4 regions of the Methylobacterium sp. 17Sr1-1 genome follow, and region 2 is predicted to be linked to each of the others. Evidence: predicted binding sites of a transcription regulator. Region 2 holds the regulator's gene; each other region holds the start of a gene.
What was found. The regulator PhoB, encoded in region 2, activates phosphate uptake and scavenging genes when phosphate is short. The targets are predictions, from matches to a motif close to TGTCATNNANCTGTCAT.

Region 1 (4,181 bases), 1.9 Mb from region 2:
GCCGGACTTGTCGGCCTCGACCACCGCGAATTGCCGCGTCGCGGTCGCCCGGCTGACGGTGTCGCAGCCGGCGAGCGCCAGCGCGGTCAGCACGGTCGCCCCCAGCACCCGGGCCGCCGGTGTCACGCGGCTCAAGCCGATCACGTTGTTCATCGCCCGCTCCCCCGGGGCGGCGCATCCACGTCGCGCCGCGCACCTTCGCCATTCGCACGCACGCGCCGCCAAAAACCGCGGTCCCGGTGCCGGAACGACCATTCCGGATCGGGGTGAACGCCGGCTTAAAGCGATGCGCTCCCGACGCTTGTGCGGGCCGATGTGGCGAAGGTGTGGCCTCCCGGCGCCGCAACGGCAGGGGAGGGGTCCGTGCCGGCGCGGGTGTGGCCGGGAGGCCGCACCGCGCGCCCTCAGGCGCGGGTCGTGACCCGGGTGAGGTGGCCCATCTTGCGGCCGGGCCGGGCCTCGCCCTTGCCGTAGAGGTGGAGGTGGCTGCCCGGCTCGGCGAGGATGCGGGTCCAGTCGCCGGCCTGGTCGCCGATCAGGTTCAGCATCTCGACCGACGTGCCGGTCAGCGCCGCGCTGCCGAGCGGCCAGCCGCAGATCGCCCGGACGTGCTGGGCGAATTGCGAGGTCTCGGCCCCCTCGATGGTCCAGTGGCCGGAATTGTGCACCCGCGGGGCGATCTCGTTGACCACCACGCTGGCGCGGCCGTCCGCCCCGCGCACCAGGAACATCTCGACCGCCAGCACGCCGACATAGTCGAGCGCGTCGGCGATGGTGCGGGCGATCGCGATCGCCTCCGCGGCGGTCTCCGGCGCCATGCCGGGGGCCGGCACGACCGTGCGGGCGAGGATATGGTGGCGGTGCTCGTTGGCGCAGGGCGCGTAGGCCGAGAAGCCGCCTTCCGCGTTGCGGGCGGCCACCACCGACACCTCGGCCTCGAACGGCACGAAGCCCTCGAGGATGCAGGGTTGGTCGCGCAGCGAGGCCATCACGGCGGCGGGGTCCGTGACCGCGTCGCGCAGCATCACCTGCCCCTTGCCGTCGTAGCCGAAGCGCCGGGTCTTCAGCACCGCCGGCAGGCCGATCTCCCGCACGGCCTCGACGAGGCCCGCCGCGTCGTCCACCGCCCGGAACGGCGCCACCGGGATGCCGAGGCCGGCGACGAAGCTCTTCTCGGTCAGCCGGTCCTGCGTCGTCGCCAGCGCCGAGGCGCTCGGATGCAGCGGCCGGCGGGCGGCCAGGATCTCGGCGGTATCGCTCGGGATGTTCTCGAACTCGTAGGTCACCACGTCGACGGACTCGGCGAAGGCCTGGAGCGCCGCCGCGTCGTCGTAAGCGGCGACCGTGCGGCGGCCGGCCACCTCGAAGGCCGGGCTGTCCGGATCGGGGCAGTAGACGTGGCATTTCAGCCCGTACTGCGCCGCCGCGACCGCGATCATGCGGCCGAGCTGGCCGCCGCCGATGATGCCGATGGTCGCGCCAGGCGCGACGGGGCCGATGCTCGGCCCAGGGGCGATGAGGGGCGTGCGGCTCACGGGGCGCTCGTGTCCGGGTGCTCGGCCACCGCCGCGCTCTGGCGGGCGCGCCAGGCGTCGAGGCGCTGGGCCAGGTCGTCGTCGGTCAGCGCCAGGACGGCGGCGGCGAGGAGCGCGGCGTTGACGGCGCCGGCCCGGCCGATGGCGAGGGTGCCGACCGGGATGCCGGCCGGCATCTGCACGATCGACAGAAGGCTGTCCTGGCCCGACAGCGCCTTCGACTCGACCGGCACGCCGAAGACCGGCAGCGGCGTCATCGCGGCGGCCATGCCGGGGAGGTGGGCCGCACCGCCGGCGCCGGCGATCACCACCCGGAATCCCGCGGCCTTGGCGCCCTTGGCGAAGGCGACCAGGCGGTCCGGGGTGCGGTGGGCCGAGACGATGCGGGCCTCGTACGGAATGCCGAGCGCGTCGAGGGTCTCGGCGGCGTGGCGCATCGTGGCCCAGTCGGACTGGCTGCCCATGATCACCGCGACGGGGGGCGCTGCCGCCATCGTCAAGCGCATCCTCTAGAAAGCGCTGCTAGCCGCGAGCGGGCCGCAGCCGGTCGTTGTGCAGTAGCGGCGCGCTTGCCTTCACGCAAGCAGCGCGCAGGCGCTCGCCCGTGCCCGTCAGGCGATGATGTCCGGGGTGAGCTGGTCCTCCAGGAAGGAGATGCGGTCTCGCAAAGCCAGCTTGCGCTTCTTGAGCCGCTGGAGCTGCAGGCGGTCCCCGGCCATGACCCCCGACAGGGCCTCGATCGCGTCGTCGAGGTCGCGATGCTCCTCCCGCAGCCGTGCCAATTCGCTCTCATACTCCGCCGTCGATTCCGCACTCAACTCGAAGTCCATCGCCGCCCTAAGCCCTGGAGAGAGAGGCCTGAGCATGAACCAGGCCCCGGCCTCCGGCAAGGGTGCGGGCGGGGTTGTGCAGCCCCGCGAGGGCCCGCCGCCCCTGCGGCGCATGACGCAGGTGCAGCATCAAATACCTTCGACATCGGCTGCGAGCTGTGGCAGGTTGCGTGTGTCACCTACATGACAGGAGGCAATGGCTGATGTCGCTGCACACGCATCTCACCGAGCTCGAGCGTAAGCACGAAGCCCTGGAGCGCGAGATTCAGGACGCAATCACCCACCTCTCCACCGACGATTTGCGAATTGTAGAGCTTAAGCGAAAAAAACTTCACCTGAAGGATGAAATCAGTCGTCTGCGCACGACGTCCACCCGCGTGATGCACTAGCCCAGATGCAGTCAGCGCGCCGCCGCGCCGGTCCTCGGCGTGGCGGTTTTCGATCGTTGCAGGGATAGCAGTCGAGTTTTTATCTTGCGAGACATATGGCTGATGCAGGGTTAATTCTTACTACCTGGCTTCAACGCCTACTTTCCGAAGACTCTTTAACGACACCGATAAATCGTGAGATATATTTTCATGCCGGCGATACGCTGTCACTTTCGACGCGTCAGCTTTTTTTTGCGCGAAAAATGACATTTGTGCTGATATTTAAGAATAGTTTTGCTATCATAATAAAAGGTTTTCTTTAATGAATTATCTGTGCTGAGAAATTATACGCTTGAAGTTGGCCTGCGCAAGAGTCTTCTGGGTGCGCTGAATGTGGCTAGACTGCTTGCAGAACAGCTGCTTACGCGTGCGCAGCACGTCGCGCGTCACCTGAGAGGTAAACCTCGGGCACGAAGCTGGAGCGCATCAGGCCCTGAGCAAGGAGGGTAGGCGTGGTGGTGGCGAAGGTGCGCACCCCATGCTGGACCTTGCTCCCATCAGCCAGGCGGATGACCGCAATAACGGTGTCATTGTCGAAATCGAGAGTAGCACAGGGGGGATATCAATCATGACTCCTTGTTATCAGGTAATGACTCAGGCGCCCAAAAATCAAATCTAAATAGCCCGCTCTAGGGGCGCGTGAGGACTGGCCTGTGACGCAAGCTAGGGGACTGAAGAGGAGTCCGGATCCAACCCGTACGCGGGTTGAGCACACCACGGACGAACCGATCTTTCCGCCTACGGCGCGCTCAATTTGCAACAGGTTTCATCTGCATCGAGTTATTTATCTGTTCCATGCCAATCTTAACTGATAGTGTTATCTATCTATGCGATATTAAGAGTTAATAATTGACCAAAGACTGAATTTTTCCCGCTGCCACAACTCCAGGCTATCCACTTCAAGCTCAAATTGTGTAAGAAACTTGATTGGGTTCTGCATATCAAATCTCGCGAGTTGCTTGATACTAAACCGTCACCATGCAACAGAAAGCATTCTCTCGTAAATTTCATCTGAAAATCTGCGTTTTATTAGCTTGGCCGGGGATCCTCCGACAATAGAATAGGGAGGGACATCTTTCGTTACAACTGAACCAGCCGCAACAACAGCACCATCGCCGATAGTGATACCGGGCATCATCATTACGCCAGCACCTATCCATACATCATTGCCGATTACGGGCATCTGCTTCTGGGGGGATTGAACTTGAAAGGAGATTCGAGTGCGAAGTCCTTCACCGCGCTTGCTGCAGTGGACCATGATTTATAATCATAAAACACATTACTTCTTCCAACAACTTCGATAGGTGTCGGTGGGATGGGCAAGTCAAGCCGTCCGAGATTGAACAATATCTCCTAATTTTATATTTGAAATCGACCTTTGATCTACT
Region 2 (4,181 bases):
ACCGCCGCGCCGGTCGTGGGCCAGAGCACGGCCGACGAGTCCGCCCCGGTCCGCCTCGCCGTCAAGGACCTCAACTTCTACTACGGCGACTTCAAGGGGTTGAAGAACATCAACCTCAACTTCCTCGACCGCCAGGTCACGGCGCTGATCGGGCCGTCGGGCTGCGGCAAGTCCACCCTGCTGCGCACCTTCAACCGGATCTACAGCCTCTACCCCGAGCAGCGCGCCGAGGGGCAGATCCTGCTCGACGGCCGCAACATCCTGGACTCGTCGATCGACCTCAACGAGCTGCGCGCCCGGGTCGGCATGGTGTTCCAGAAGCCGACCCCGTTCCCGATGTCGATCTACGACAACATCGCGTTCGGCATCCGGCTCTACGAGCGCCTCGGCAAGGCCGATCTCGACGTCCGCGTCGAGGAGGCCCTGCGCAAGGGCGCTCTGTGGGACGAGGTGAAGGACAAGCTCAAGCAGTCCGGCATGGGCCTGTCCGGCGGCCAGCAGCAGCGCCTCTGCATCGCCCGCACGGTGGCGCAGCGCCCGGAGGTGATCCTGTTCGACGAGCCGACCTCGGCCCTCGACCCGATCTCGACCGGCCGCATCGAGGAGCTGATCGAGCAGCTGCGGGGCGAGTTCACCATCGCCATCGTCACCCACAACATGCAGCAGGCGGCGCGCATCTCGCAGTTCACCGCCTTCATGTATCTCGGCGAACTGATCGAGTTCGGGCCGACCAACCGGCTGTTCATGAACCCGTCGAAGCGCCAGACCCAGGACTACATCACCGGCCGGTTCGGCTGAGACCCGACGCCTCGTTGCGCCGGCCCGGCCCGGGCCGGCGCTGACCGTAAGCTCCACCCTATCGCGGGGAGTCAGCCCTCATGTCGAACCACATCGTCACCTCCTACGATCAGGAGTTGCAGAACCTGCGGCGCAGCATCGCCGAGATGGGCGGCATCGCCGAGAAGATGGTGGCCGATTCCGGCCAGGCGCTCCTGCGCCGCGACACCGCCCTCGCCCAGAGCGTCATCGCCGTCGACCAGCGCCTCGACGGCCTGCAGCGCGAGATCGAGGAGAAGGCCATCCTCCTCATCGCCAAGCGCCAGCCGATGGCGGTCGACCTGCGCGAGACGATCTCGGCGATCCGCGTCTCGGGCGACCTCGAGCGCATCGGGGACCTGGCCAAGAACGTCGCCAAGCGCGTCGTCGCCATCGCCGACCAGGTCCAGCTGCAGAAGATCGTCGTCGGCGTGGAGCACATGAACGAGCTGGTCCAGGGCCAGCTCAAGGACGTCCTCGACGCCTACGCCACCCAGGACACCGTCGTCGCCCTCGACGTGTGGGCCCGGGACGGCGGCATCGACGCGCTCTACACCTCGCTGTTCCGCGAACTCCTGACCTACATGATGGAGGATCCGCGCAACATCACGTTCTGCACGCACCTCCTGTTCTGCGCCAAGAACGTCGAGCGCATCGGCGATCACACCACCAACATCGCCGAGACGATCCACTACCTCGCCACCGGTGAGACGCTGCCGACCGATCGTCCCAAGAACGACCGTTCGAGCTTCGCCACCCTCGATCCCCAACCGGAGGCCTGACGGGTCGGCCCGCGCCGGGCTTCGCGCCCGGCGCGGGTCCCCCTCCGGATCCCGCCCGAAGTGCCCCGCATGAGTACCCGCATCCTGATCGTCGAGGACGAGGAGGCGCTGACCCTCCTCCTGCGCTACAACCTCGAGGCCGAGGGCTTCGAGGTCGACGCCGTCGCCCGGGGCGACGAGGCGGATATCCGCCTGCGAGAGCAGATCCCCGACCTCGTCCTCCTCGACTGGATGATGCCCGGCCTCTCCGGCATCGAGCTCTGCCGGCGCATCCGCGCCCGCCGCGAGACCGAGCGGCTGCCGGTGATCATGCTCACCGCCCGGGGCGAGGAGGGCGACCGGGTGCGGGGGCTCGCCACCGGCGCCGACGACTACATCGTCAAGCCGTTCTCGGTGCCGGAGCTCCTGGCGCGGGTCCGCGCGCTGCTGCGCCGCTCCAAGCCCGCCCACGTCGCCGACCTGCTGGTGGCCGGCGACATCGAGCTCGACCGGGTCAGCCACCGCGTCCGCCGCGACGGCCGCGAGCTGCATCTCGGCCCGACCGAGTTCAAGCTGCTCGAGTTCCTGATGCAGAGCCCGGGCAGGGTCTTCTCCCGCGAGCAGCTCCTCGACGGCGTCTGGGGCCACGACGTCTACATCGACGAGCGCACGGTCGACGTGCATATCGGCCGCCTGCGCAAGGCGATCAACCGCGGCCGCGATGCCGACCCGATCCGCACCGTGCGCGGCTCCGGCTACTCGTTCGACGAGATGTTCGCGCCGGAGCCGTGAGGCCGAGCCTTCGGAACAAGCGGTACCATCTGGACGGCCCGGCCATCGGTCACTCCACTCTCCAGGTCATCCCGGATTCCGCTGCGCGGTCCCGGGATGACGAGGTGGGTGTCAGAGATGTCGCCTGCTCCCGGGCGGCGGCGCCGACTCCACTTCGAGCGAGCCACCGGACAGGATTCGTTAGGATTTGAGCGATACGGTCGACCAATCGGAAGGGATGGGCGCGACGCCGCCTCCGGATTGGTCGTCCGGGTGCGGGCCTTCAGCGGAATCCGACGACCCTGCGGTCGCGCTTGCGCTCGGCGGCGGGCTGGTAGGCGATGCGGCTGTGGTGGGTGCAGTAGGGCAGGCCGGTGATGGCGCGGTCGCCGCAGAAGCGGAAATCGGGCGTCGACGGGTCGCCCATCGGCCAGCGGCACATGAATTCCCGCAGCTCCATGATGGTGACGCGGGCGCTCTCCGGCAGCGCGGTGGTGTCGGCTGGGGATGCGGTCTGATACAGGGCGAGTGCCGGCGGCGCGGGAGCCACTACTGACGGGGTCTCGCCGGCAGCGGACTCACCCTCGATCCGGGGACGGCGGCCGCCGGCCGGCGCGGTGCCGTTGGCTTTCACGACGCGCCCGGCCAGGCCGAGGCGGTGGACCTTGCCGATGACGGCGTTGCGGGAGACGCCACCGATCTCGGCGGCGATCTGGCTGGCGCTGCGGCCGTCGCTCCACAGCCGCTTGAGAAGCTCGACGCGTTCCTTCGTCCAGCTCGGACCCGAATCCATCATCGCCGCCTCCAATCCCCCGACATCACCCATGGAATCGGCACGCAGCCGCGAGCGGCACGCCGTTCGGCCGCGCGGTGACTCCGTCCGATCCTGCTGGTGATCGCCGCCACGCCCGGAGCGGTGGCGACGGGGGTGAACCTACAGGACGGCCTAACACCCGCGCAAGAGTCCGCCCCCCGCCGAGACGGTTTTTCCCCGCGGCCGCCCGGCGGTCCGGACCCGGCCGGGTTGCGCCGCCAGTCTGACGCGCGCCAAGGCCACGCCGGATCGCTCCCATAAATTATCTATCACCTTCAAGGGTTTGTCGGATCACCCCGGAGGGGGTGTCATACTGGGGCGCCGCATGATCGCAGGTTGCGCTGCCGTTGCGGCCGCCGACAGCCGGGGGGTGTCCCTCCGGTCTTCGGCAAGCGTGGCCGGAGCGCCACGCCCTCCTCTCCGGCAAGCGTGGCCGCAGCGCCACGCACCTCCGTGGCAAACGTGGCCGCGGTGCCACGCACCGGGCCGGCTGGCCGGCGGTCGCCGGCGCCCGGAACGTTGCCGGGGGCCGGGGCGGGACCTATCTTGCGAGGACCAACAGGGCCGACGCCAGCACCGACGGCCGCCCCGGGAGACCTCATGCGATCACTCCTCGCGTGCGTCCTGCTCGCGCTCTCGTCGCCCGTGGTGGCGGCCGAGGCCGTGCACCTCGCGCCCCACCGCGCCGTCTACGACCTGTCCTTGTCCGGCAGCTCCGGCACCCGCGCGGTCGAGAGCGCCCGCGGCCGGATCGTGTTCGATTTCACCGGCGATGCCTGCAAGGGCTTCGCGCTCCAGTACCGGCAGGTGACGGTGCTCGAGAGTTCGGAGAGCGGGACCCGCACCTCCGACCTGCGCAACACCACCTTCGAGACCGGCGACGGGCGCAGTTTCCGCTTCCGCACCCAGTCCGACCTCAACGGCAAGGCGGCCGCCCCGGTCGACGGCAATGCCGAGCGCGGCGACAAGGGTCTCGACATCACCCTCAAGCAGCCCAAGCGCGGCGAGATGGCGGTGCC
Region 3 (4,181 bases), 1.4 Mb from region 2:
CGGAATTAAGCTCGACGGTTGAGCTGTCAGCAGGACAGTCACAGCTTTACTGCGGAAGCGCGCCACCCTCACCCCTGGCCCCTCTCCCACACGGGAGAGGGGGGATCCTGTGCCTTCCTTACCGCCGTTCGCGCTAAGCAGCGCCGAGATCGAGATGGAGCACACACTCATGACCGACGCCCCCCGCCCCCGCACCGGCGGGCAGATCCTGGTGGACCAGCTCGCCCGCCACGGCGTCGGCGACATCTTCTGCGTGCCAGGGGAAAGCTACCTCGCGGTGCTCGACGCGCTGCACGATGCGCAGATCCGCCTCACCGTCTGCCGACAGGAGGGCGGCGCCGCCATGATGGCGGAGGCGCATGGCAAGCTGACGGGCAAACCCGGCATCTGCTTCGTCACCCGCGGCCCCGGCGCCACCAACGCATCCCCCGGGCTGCACATCGCCCGGCAGGATTCGACCCCGATGATCCTGTTCGTCGGCCAGATCGAGCGGGCGGCGCGCGAGCGCGAGGCGTTCCAGGAGCTCGATTACCGGGCGGTGTTCGGCACCATCGCCAAGTGGGTGACCGAGATCGACAGCGCCGACCGCATCCCTGAGCTGATCGCCCGCGCCTTCCACGTCGCCACGGCCGGCCGGCCCGGCCCGGTGGTGATCGCGCTGCCCGAAGACATGCTCACCGAGACCGCGAGCGTGCCGGACGCGCCCGCCTTCAAGCCGGTCGAGACCCATCCGGCGCTCGCCCAGATGGTCGAACTCCAGAACCTCCTGGCCAAGGCCGAGAGGCCGTTCGCGATCCTCGGCGGCAGCCGCTGGTCGGAGCAGGCCGTGCGGCGCTTCGCCCGCTTCGCCGACCTGTTCTCGCTCCCGGTCGCCTGCTCGTTCCGGCGTCAGGGCATGATCCCGGCCGACCACCGCTGCTATGCCGGCGACCTCGGCCTCGGCGTCAATCCGAAGCTGCTCGCCCGGATCAAGGAAGCCGACCTCCTGCTCCTCGTCGGCGGCCGGCTGTCCGAGATCCCGTCGCAGGGCTACACGCTCCTCGACATTCCGGGCCCGCGCCAGACGCTCGTCCACGTCCACCCGGACCCGGAGGAGCTCGGGCGCGTCTACAGCCCGGCCCTCGCGATCAACGCGAGTCCCACCGCCTTCGCGGCGGCGATCGAGACGGTGCAGCCGCCCCGCGCCCTGCCCTGGGCCGCCGGCACCGAGGCGCTGCACGCCGATTACCTGACCTGGAGCGACCCGACCCGGATCACCACGCCGGGCACGCTCCAGATGGGTGGCGTGATGGCGCATTTGCGCGAGGTGCTGCCGGCGGACGCGATCCTGTGCAACGGGGCCGGCAACTTCGCCACCTGGGTCCACCGCTTCTGGCCGTTCCGCGCCCATGACGGCCAGCTCGCCCCGACCTCGGGCTCGATGGGCTACGGCGTGCCCGCCGCCATCGGCGCCAAGCGGCTCCTGCCGGAGCGCACCGTGGTGGCGGTGTCGGGCGACGGCGACTTCCTGATGAACGGCCAGGACTTCGCCACAGCGGTCCAGTACGACCTCCCCGTCATCATCATCCTGGTCGATAACGGGATGTACGGCACGATCCGGATGCACCAGGAGCGCGAATATCCCGGCCGCGTCTCCGGCACCGCCCTGCGCAACCCCGACTTCGCCGCCTACGCGAAGGCCTTCGGCGGCTACGGCGAGCGGGTCGAGCGGACCGAGGATTTTCCGGCGGCGCTGGCGCGGGCGATCGAATCGGGCCTGCCGGCGATCCTGCACTGCCCGATCGACCCCGAGGCGATCACCCCGACGACGACCATCCAGGCCCTGCGCAACAGGCCGCGGCCGTAGCCGTCACGACGTCTCTTGTCCGGCGGGCACGGCTGTGCTTAGCCAGCTACTAACAAGCGCCCGCCGCCGAGACGGTGCGGGCCGCGTGCCCCCGGCGCTCCTGTCGTCGGAGTGTCACGCGGGCCCCGCATGAGGGGCCGCACACGAGGAGAGGACACCCGATGGCCCCCACCACGACCATCCGCATCGCGCTCGCCGGCCTCAGTCTCGCTGTCGCGGCGACCCCGGCGCTCGCCGTGACCGAGCTGCAATGGTGGCACGCGATGACGGGCGCCAACAACGACGCCGTCAACCGCCTCGCCGAGGAGTTCAACGCCTCGCAGAGCGACTACAAGGTCGTGCCGACCTACAAGGGCAATTACGGCGAGACGCTGAATGCCGGCATCGCCGCCTTCCGCGCCGGCACGGCGCCGCACATCATGCAGGTGTTCGAGGTCGGCACCGCCACGATGATGTCGGCCAAGGGCGCGGTGAAGCCGGTCTACCAGCTGATGAAGGATGCCGGCGAGCCGTTCGACCCGAACGCCTACCTGCCGGCGATCACCGGCTACTACTCGACGACGAAGGGCGAGATGCTCTCGTTCCCGTTCAACTCGTCGTCGATGGTGATGTGGGCCAACCTCGACGCCCTGAAGGCGATCGGCCTCTCCGAGCCGCCGAAGACCTGGCCGGAGCTTTTTGCCGCGGCCAAGAAGCTGACGCAGACCGGCTTCCCGAATTGCGGCTTCTCGACCACCTGGGTCACCTGGCTCAACATCGAGCAGCTCTCGGCCTGGCACAACGTCCCCGTCGCCACCAAGGCCAACGGCATGGACGGCCTCGACACCACGCTCGAGATCAACGGCCCGCTCCAGGTCAAGCACCTGACAAACCTGGCCGAGGCGCAGAAGGACAAGTCCTTCGACTATTCGGGCCGCTACGACAGCGGCTTCGGCCGCTTCACCGCCGGCGAGTGCCCGATCATGTTCGGGTCGTCCGGCTCCTATGGCAACGTCAAGGGCGCGGCGAAGTTCGCCTGGGCCTCGGCACCGATGCCCTACTATCCCGACGTGCCGGGCGCGCCGCAGAACAGCATCATCGGCGGCGCCTCGCTGTGGGTGATGGGCGGCAAGAAGCCCGACGAATACAAGGGCGTGGCGAAGTTCTTCAGCTTCCTGTCCGACACCGACCGGCAGGCGAAGCTGCACCAGACCACCGGCTACATGCCGATCACCAAGGCGGCCTACGAGAAGTCCAAGGCCGACGGCTTCTACGCCAAGAACCCGGCGCTCGAAGTGCCGATCAAGGAGCTGACCAACAAGACGCCGACCGAGAATTCCAGGGGCCTGCGCCTGGGCAACCTGCCGCAGATGCGCGACCTATGGGCCGAGGAGATCGAGGCGACGCTCGCCGGCAAGAAGACGGCGAAGCAAGCCCTCGACGAGGCGGCGACCCGCGGCAACGCGATGCTGCGCCAGTTCGAGAAGCAGGCCGGACGCTGATCCTATCAGCGAACGCCGGAGAGTGAGCGGATCCTGAATCGATGAGTCCCGAGCGCATCACCTTCGGAGGCCGGCTGCTGCCGGCGGCGCTAATCGCGCCGCAGCTCCTGATCGTCGGCCTGTTCTTCTACTGGCCGGCGGTGCAGGCGGTCTGGCAGTCGTTCCAGATGCAGGACGCGTTCGGGCTCTCGACCGAGTTCGTCTGGTTCGAGAATTACCGGGCCCTGTTCACGGATCCAGCCTATTACCAGGCCCTCGTCACCACGCTGGTCTTCGCAGCCGCGGTGGCGGGGCTCTCGCTCGGCTTCGCGCTCCTCCTCGCCACGATGGCGGACCGGGAGATCCGGGGGTCTGGAATCTACCGGACCCTCCTGATCTGGCCCTACGCGGTGGCGCCGGCGGTGGCCGGCGTGCTGTTCGGCTTCCTGTTCCAGCCCGGCCTCGGGCTGATCGCCCGCGGCCTCAACCAGATCGGCATCCCGTGGAACCCGCTGCTCGACGGGAACCACGCGATGATCCTGGTGGTGATGGCGGCGGCGTGGAAGCAGGTCTCCTACAATTTCCTGTTCTTCCTCGCCGGCCTCCAGGCGATCCCCCGCAGCGTGATCGAGGCGGCGGCGATCGACGGCGCCGGGCCGGCGCGGCGGTTCTGGACCGTCGTCTTCCCGCTGCTCTCGCCGACGACGTTCTTCCTGATGGTGGTCAACGTCGTCTACGCCTTCTGCGAGACGTTCGGCGTCATCGACGTGCTCACCCATGGCGGCCCGGGCCGGGCGACGCAGACGCTCGTCTACAAAGTCTACCAGGACGGCCGCATCGGCGCCGACCTCGGCGGCTCGGCGGCCCAATCGGTG
Region 4 (4,181 bases), 2.4 Mb from region 2:
AAACCAAACATCTTGTGCAGATGCCTGATGGTCTCGGGAAGACTCAGCCTCGTGAGAGAGCTGGTCGGAGTGGCAGGATTTGAACCTGCGACCCCCACGTCCCGAACGTGGTGCGCTACCAGACTGCGCTACACTCCGAACGGCCGGCCGTGGCCGACGACGGGGCTTATAGCGAGGGCATCCGGGGGCCGCAAGGCCGTTCATGCGCGATGGCCGAGTTTCTTGAGCCGGCAGCTTTCCCGGGCCGGCAGGTTCCTCGGCCCGGCCCCTCGGCTGCCCCGTTTTCGGACCGCGACGGCCCTCCGGCGAGGACGGAGGCGACGGAGGGGCGGTGCGGGGGAAGGGGGGAGGTCTCGGGAGCGTGAAGGCCTTGCGTGATCCGCTCCCGCCCGCCATTGTCCCACCGTCAGAAAAGCCGACACCGGCGGGGTGGCGTATGGCGAGCCGGGTGGTGGCGTGAGCGAGGACGATCAGGTCGGGGTCCCGGAGCCGGGAGCCAGCCACTCCGCGGAGGCGCCGTCCTTGGCGCATCTGAAATCCGCGACGATCCGCGAGCCCGGTCTCGACGACCGCGGCAGCGTCTTCTTCGCGGCGATCGAGATGACCCGGATGCCGATGATCCTGACCGATCCGCGGCAGCCCGACAACCCGATCGTGTTCGCCAACCGGGCATTCCAGGATCTCACCGGCTACACGCAAGGAGAGCTGATCGGCCGCAACTGCCGCTTCCTGCAGGGGCCCGAGACCAGCCGCGAGACCGTGGCCGAGCTGCGCCAGGCCGTGGAGGAGCGCCGGGCGATCGCGACCGAGATCCTCAACTACAAGCGCGACGGCTCAGCCTTCTGGAACGGCATCTTCATCGGCCCGGTCTTCGACGAGGCCGGGGAGATCGTCTATTTCTTCGCCTCGCAGCTCGACGTGACGCGAAGGCGCGTGTCGGAGCAGGCGTTTCGCCAGGCGCAGAAGATGGAGGCGATCGGCCAGCTCACCGCCGGCCTCGCCCACGACTTCAACAACCTGCTCCAGGTCGTCTCCGGCAACCTCGAACTGGCGCGCAATGCCGTGACGAGCGAGCGGGCCCAGCGCCAGCTCGCCAACGCCGCCGGCGCGGCCGAGCGGGGCGCGAAGCTGACGAAGCAGCTCCTGTCCTTCGCCCGCAAGGCGCGGCTGGAGCCGCGCTCGCTCAACCTCAACGCCCTGGTCCTCGCCTTCGCGGAGGTGGCGGAGAGCACGCTCGGCAGCACCGTCTCGGTGCGCCTCGACCTGACGCCGCGGCTGCCGGCGGTCACGATCGATCGCACCAACCTGGAGATGGCGCTCCTCAACGTGCTCATCAACGCCCGTGACGCGATGCCGGCGGGCGGCACCGTGACGCTCTCGACGGCGTCCGTGCATCTCAACGGCAACGGCAAGTCTCGCGGCCTGCCGCCCGGCGACTACGTGGCGCTCCGGGTCCGCGATGAGGGCGAGGGCATGCCGCCCCACGTCGCCGAGCGCGCGACCGAGCCGTTCTTCTCGACCAAGGCCCCCGGCAAGGGCACCGGCCTCGGCCTCGCGATGGCGCACGGCTTCGTGCAGCAGTCGCGCGGGCGGCTGGAGATCGACAGCCGGCCGAGCGGCGGGACTACCATCACGATGCTGTTCCCGGCCGGCCCCGGCGCGGCGGCCGCGGAGGAGCCCGCCGAGCGCAAGGCGGTGCTGCGGCGCGGCGACGAGACCGTGCTGGTCGTCGAGGACAGCGACGACGTGCGGGCGCTCGCCCGCGAATACCTCGAGAGCCTCGGCTACCAGGTGCTCGCCGCCCGCGACGGCGAGGAGGCTCTGGACATCCTGGAGCGGGAGACGGGCATCGACCTCCTGTTCTCCGACATCGTGATGCCGGGCGGCGTCAACGGCCTGATCCTGGCCGACCGGGCCAAGACGATGCGCCCGGACCTGCCGGTGCTGCTGACCACCGGCTACAACGAGGACCTGGTGGCGGACGGCCCCGCGACCCCGACCATGGACGTGCTCGGCAAGCCCTACCGCAAGGCCGAGCTTGCCGACCGGATCCGCGCCGCCCTCGATCGCGGCGCCAGGCCGATGCCGGCCCCGGGCGAGCCGCATCACGGCTGAGGCCGCCACGGGGCACGGATCCCGCGGAAACGACGATGTCGTCACTTCGCTGACATGGGTGATGCGCCAGAACGGCCGCGCTCATCTCCGCGAGGATCCTATGCCGCGCCATTCCCTGCTCGCCCTCACGCTCCTCCTGTCGGGTGCACCCGCCGCCCTGGCGCAAGCGCAGGTGCCGCAGACTTTCCCGGCGACGCTCGCCGGTCACGCCGTCCTGCCGGCGGAGAGCACCCTGCCGCTCCCCGAGGACGCGCCGAAGGACCTGGCCACCCCGGGCAAGTTCACCACCGGCCGGCGGGTCGAGGCGGTGGGCACCGTCGAGGCGCAATCGATGGGCCGCGCCACCAGCCTCAAGCTGCCGCTCAAGGGCCAGCCGCTCCAGGGTCATTCCGGCATCAAGCACATGCCCGACGGCACCTACTGGGTGCTGACCGACAACGGCTTCGGCGCCAAGGCGAATTCGCCCGACGCGATGCTCTACCTCAACCACTACCGGATCGACTTCGCGAAGGGCGGCGTCGAGCGGCTGGAGACGGTCTTCCTGCGCGATCCGGACAGGAAGGTGCCGTTCCGCATCGCCAACGAGGCGACCGAGAGCCGCTACCTCACCGGCAGCGACTTCGACCCCGAGAGCTTCCAGTTCGTCGGCGACCGGATCTGGATCGGCGACGAGTTCGGCCCGTTCCTGATCAAGGCGGACCGCAGCGGCAAGGTCGAAGCGGTGGTCGAGACCCTGGCCTCGGGCAAGCCGGTCCGCTCCCCCGACAACCCGGCGGTGACGACGCCGGCGGCGCCCGGTGGCGCGGTGGCCTTCAACGCCCGCCGCTCCAAGGGCTTCGAGGGCATGGCCGCCTCGCCCGACGGCAGCCGGCTCTACGCCCTGCTCGAAGGCCCGCTCTGGGATGCCGAAGCGAAGACGTTCGAGAGCCGCGACGGACGCGAGGTGTTGCGCATCCTCGAATTCGACACCAAGGCGGAGACCTGGACCGGTCGCTCGTGGCTCTACCCGCTGGAGCAGGCCGGCAACGCCATCGGCGACTTCAACCTGATCGACGCCACGACCGGCCTCATCATCGAGCGCGACGACGGCGAGGGCACCGCCGACCGGGCCTGCCCGGCGGGCCAGAAGGGGCCGGACTGCTTCTCGGTGCCGGCGACGTTCAAGCGCGTCTTCAAGATCGAGATGACCGACGCCAACCAGGGCGGCCCGGTGCGCAAGATCGGCTCCATCGACCTGATGCGCATCGCCGATCCCGGCAAGAAGGCGCGCAAGCCGCTGACCGACGGCGCGCTCGCCTTCCCGTTCTTCACGATCGAGAACGTCGACAAAGTCGACGACACCCACATCATCGTCGGCAACGACAACAACCTGCCGTTCTCGGCGAGCCGCGACCCGCACAAGGTGGACGACAACGAGTTCGTGCTCCTGGAGGTGGGGGAGTTCTTGAAGGCGAAGTGACGGAGGGTACCCCGCATCCTGGGAGGGGTGCGGGGCTGCTCGTTGGATATCGCCTTCAGCTCCGTTTCATCTGGTTCGACTATGACACCCCCCGGCGTCATCCCGGGACTCGCCGCAGGCGAGTCCCGGGATGACGATGGGGGGTTGCAAACCGATCTGCCCAAAGCAAACAGGCTCTCACCCCTTCTCCTTGTTCGCTTCCCGGAACAGCTGCCACTCCTCGACGACCCGCCCATCGGGCAGGTGGCAGTAGCCGGCCTCGCCCTGCGGACCCTTCCGGATCTCCAGGCGCCCGCCGGCGGAGGTGCAGTGGGCCGAGGCGGGGTTGCCCAAAGCCCAGGCCTGTGACGCGCCTGCGATGGCGAGCAACGCGGCGGCGGCAAGCAACGATTCCACGACTCTTCTCCCGCTTCCGTACCCGGCGGGAGAAGAGGCGCGCGTGATGAACCGGCGGCGATGCGACGTCGCCCCGCCGGCCCGGATGCGTCAGTGACCCCCGCCCAGATACGCCGCCCGCACCTGCGGATCGTTGCGCAGCTGCGCCGCCGGGCCCTGGAAGCGGATGCGGCCGTTCTCCAGCACGTAGGCGTGATCGGCGACGCCGAGG

Region 1: DK412_RS08780 (DUF465 domain-containing protein) is a predicted target of PhoB. The motif match lies at 2,538-2,554, and genes of this name have one in related genera.
Region 3: ugpB (sn-glycerol-3-phosphate ABC transporter substrate-binding protein UgpB) is a predicted target of PhoB. The motif match lies at 1,948-1,964, and genes of this name have one in related genera.
Region 4: DK412_RS11015 (esterase-like activity of phytase family protein) is a predicted target of PhoB. The motif match lies at 2,155-2,171, and genes of this name have one in related genera.

The regions. Positions count from the first base shown of each region.
Region 1 is NZ_CP029552.1:1,944,755-1,948,935, forward strand. Features, by position in the region: gene DK412_RS08760 (tetratricopeptide repeat protein) at 1-153, opposite strand, end outside; gene DK412_RS08765 (5-(carboxyamino)imidazole ribonucleotide synthase) at 405-1,535, opposite strand; gene purE (5-(carboxyamino)imidazole ribonucleotide mutase) at 1,532-2,029, opposite strand; gene DK412_RS08775 (DUF465 domain-containing protein) at 2,147-2,365, opposite strand; gene DK412_RS08780 (DUF465 domain-containing protein) at 2,569-2,754, shown strand; partial or broken gene DK412_RS08785 (CatB-related O-acetyltransferase) at 3,770-3,970, opposite strand.
Region 2 is NZ_CP029552.1:47,548-51,728, reverse strand. Features, by position in the region: gene pstB (phosphate ABC transporter ATP-binding protein PstB) at 1-798, shown strand, start outside; gene phoU (phosphate signaling complex protein PhoU) at 879-1,598, shown strand; gene phoB (phosphate regulon transcriptional regulator PhoB) at 1,668-2,369, shown strand; gene DK412_RS00210 (GcrA family cell cycle regulator) at 2,632-3,144, opposite strand; gene DK412_RS00205 (cell envelope integrity EipB family protein) at 3,763-4,181, shown strand, end outside.
Region 3 is NZ_CP029552.1:1,406,204-1,410,384, forward strand. Features, by position in the region: gene DK412_RS06360 (thiamine pyrophosphate-binding protein) at 170-1,846, shown strand; gene ugpB (sn-glycerol-3-phosphate ABC transporter substrate-binding protein UgpB) at 2,008-3,327, shown strand; gene ugpA (sn-glycerol-3-phosphate ABC transporter permease UgpA) at 3,369-4,181, shown strand, end outside.
Region 4 is NZ_CP029552.1:2,427,818-2,431,998, forward strand. Features, by position in the region: tRNA gene DK412_RS11005 (tRNA-Pro) at 62-138, opposite strand; gene DK412_RS11010 (histidine kinase famiy protein) at 457-2,115, shown strand; gene DK412_RS11015 (esterase-like activity of phytase family protein) at 2,216-3,574, shown strand; gene DK412_RS11020 (DUF333 domain-containing protein) at 3,752-3,970, opposite strand; gene DK412_RS11025 (ABC transporter ATP-binding protein) at 4,061-4,181, opposite strand, start outside.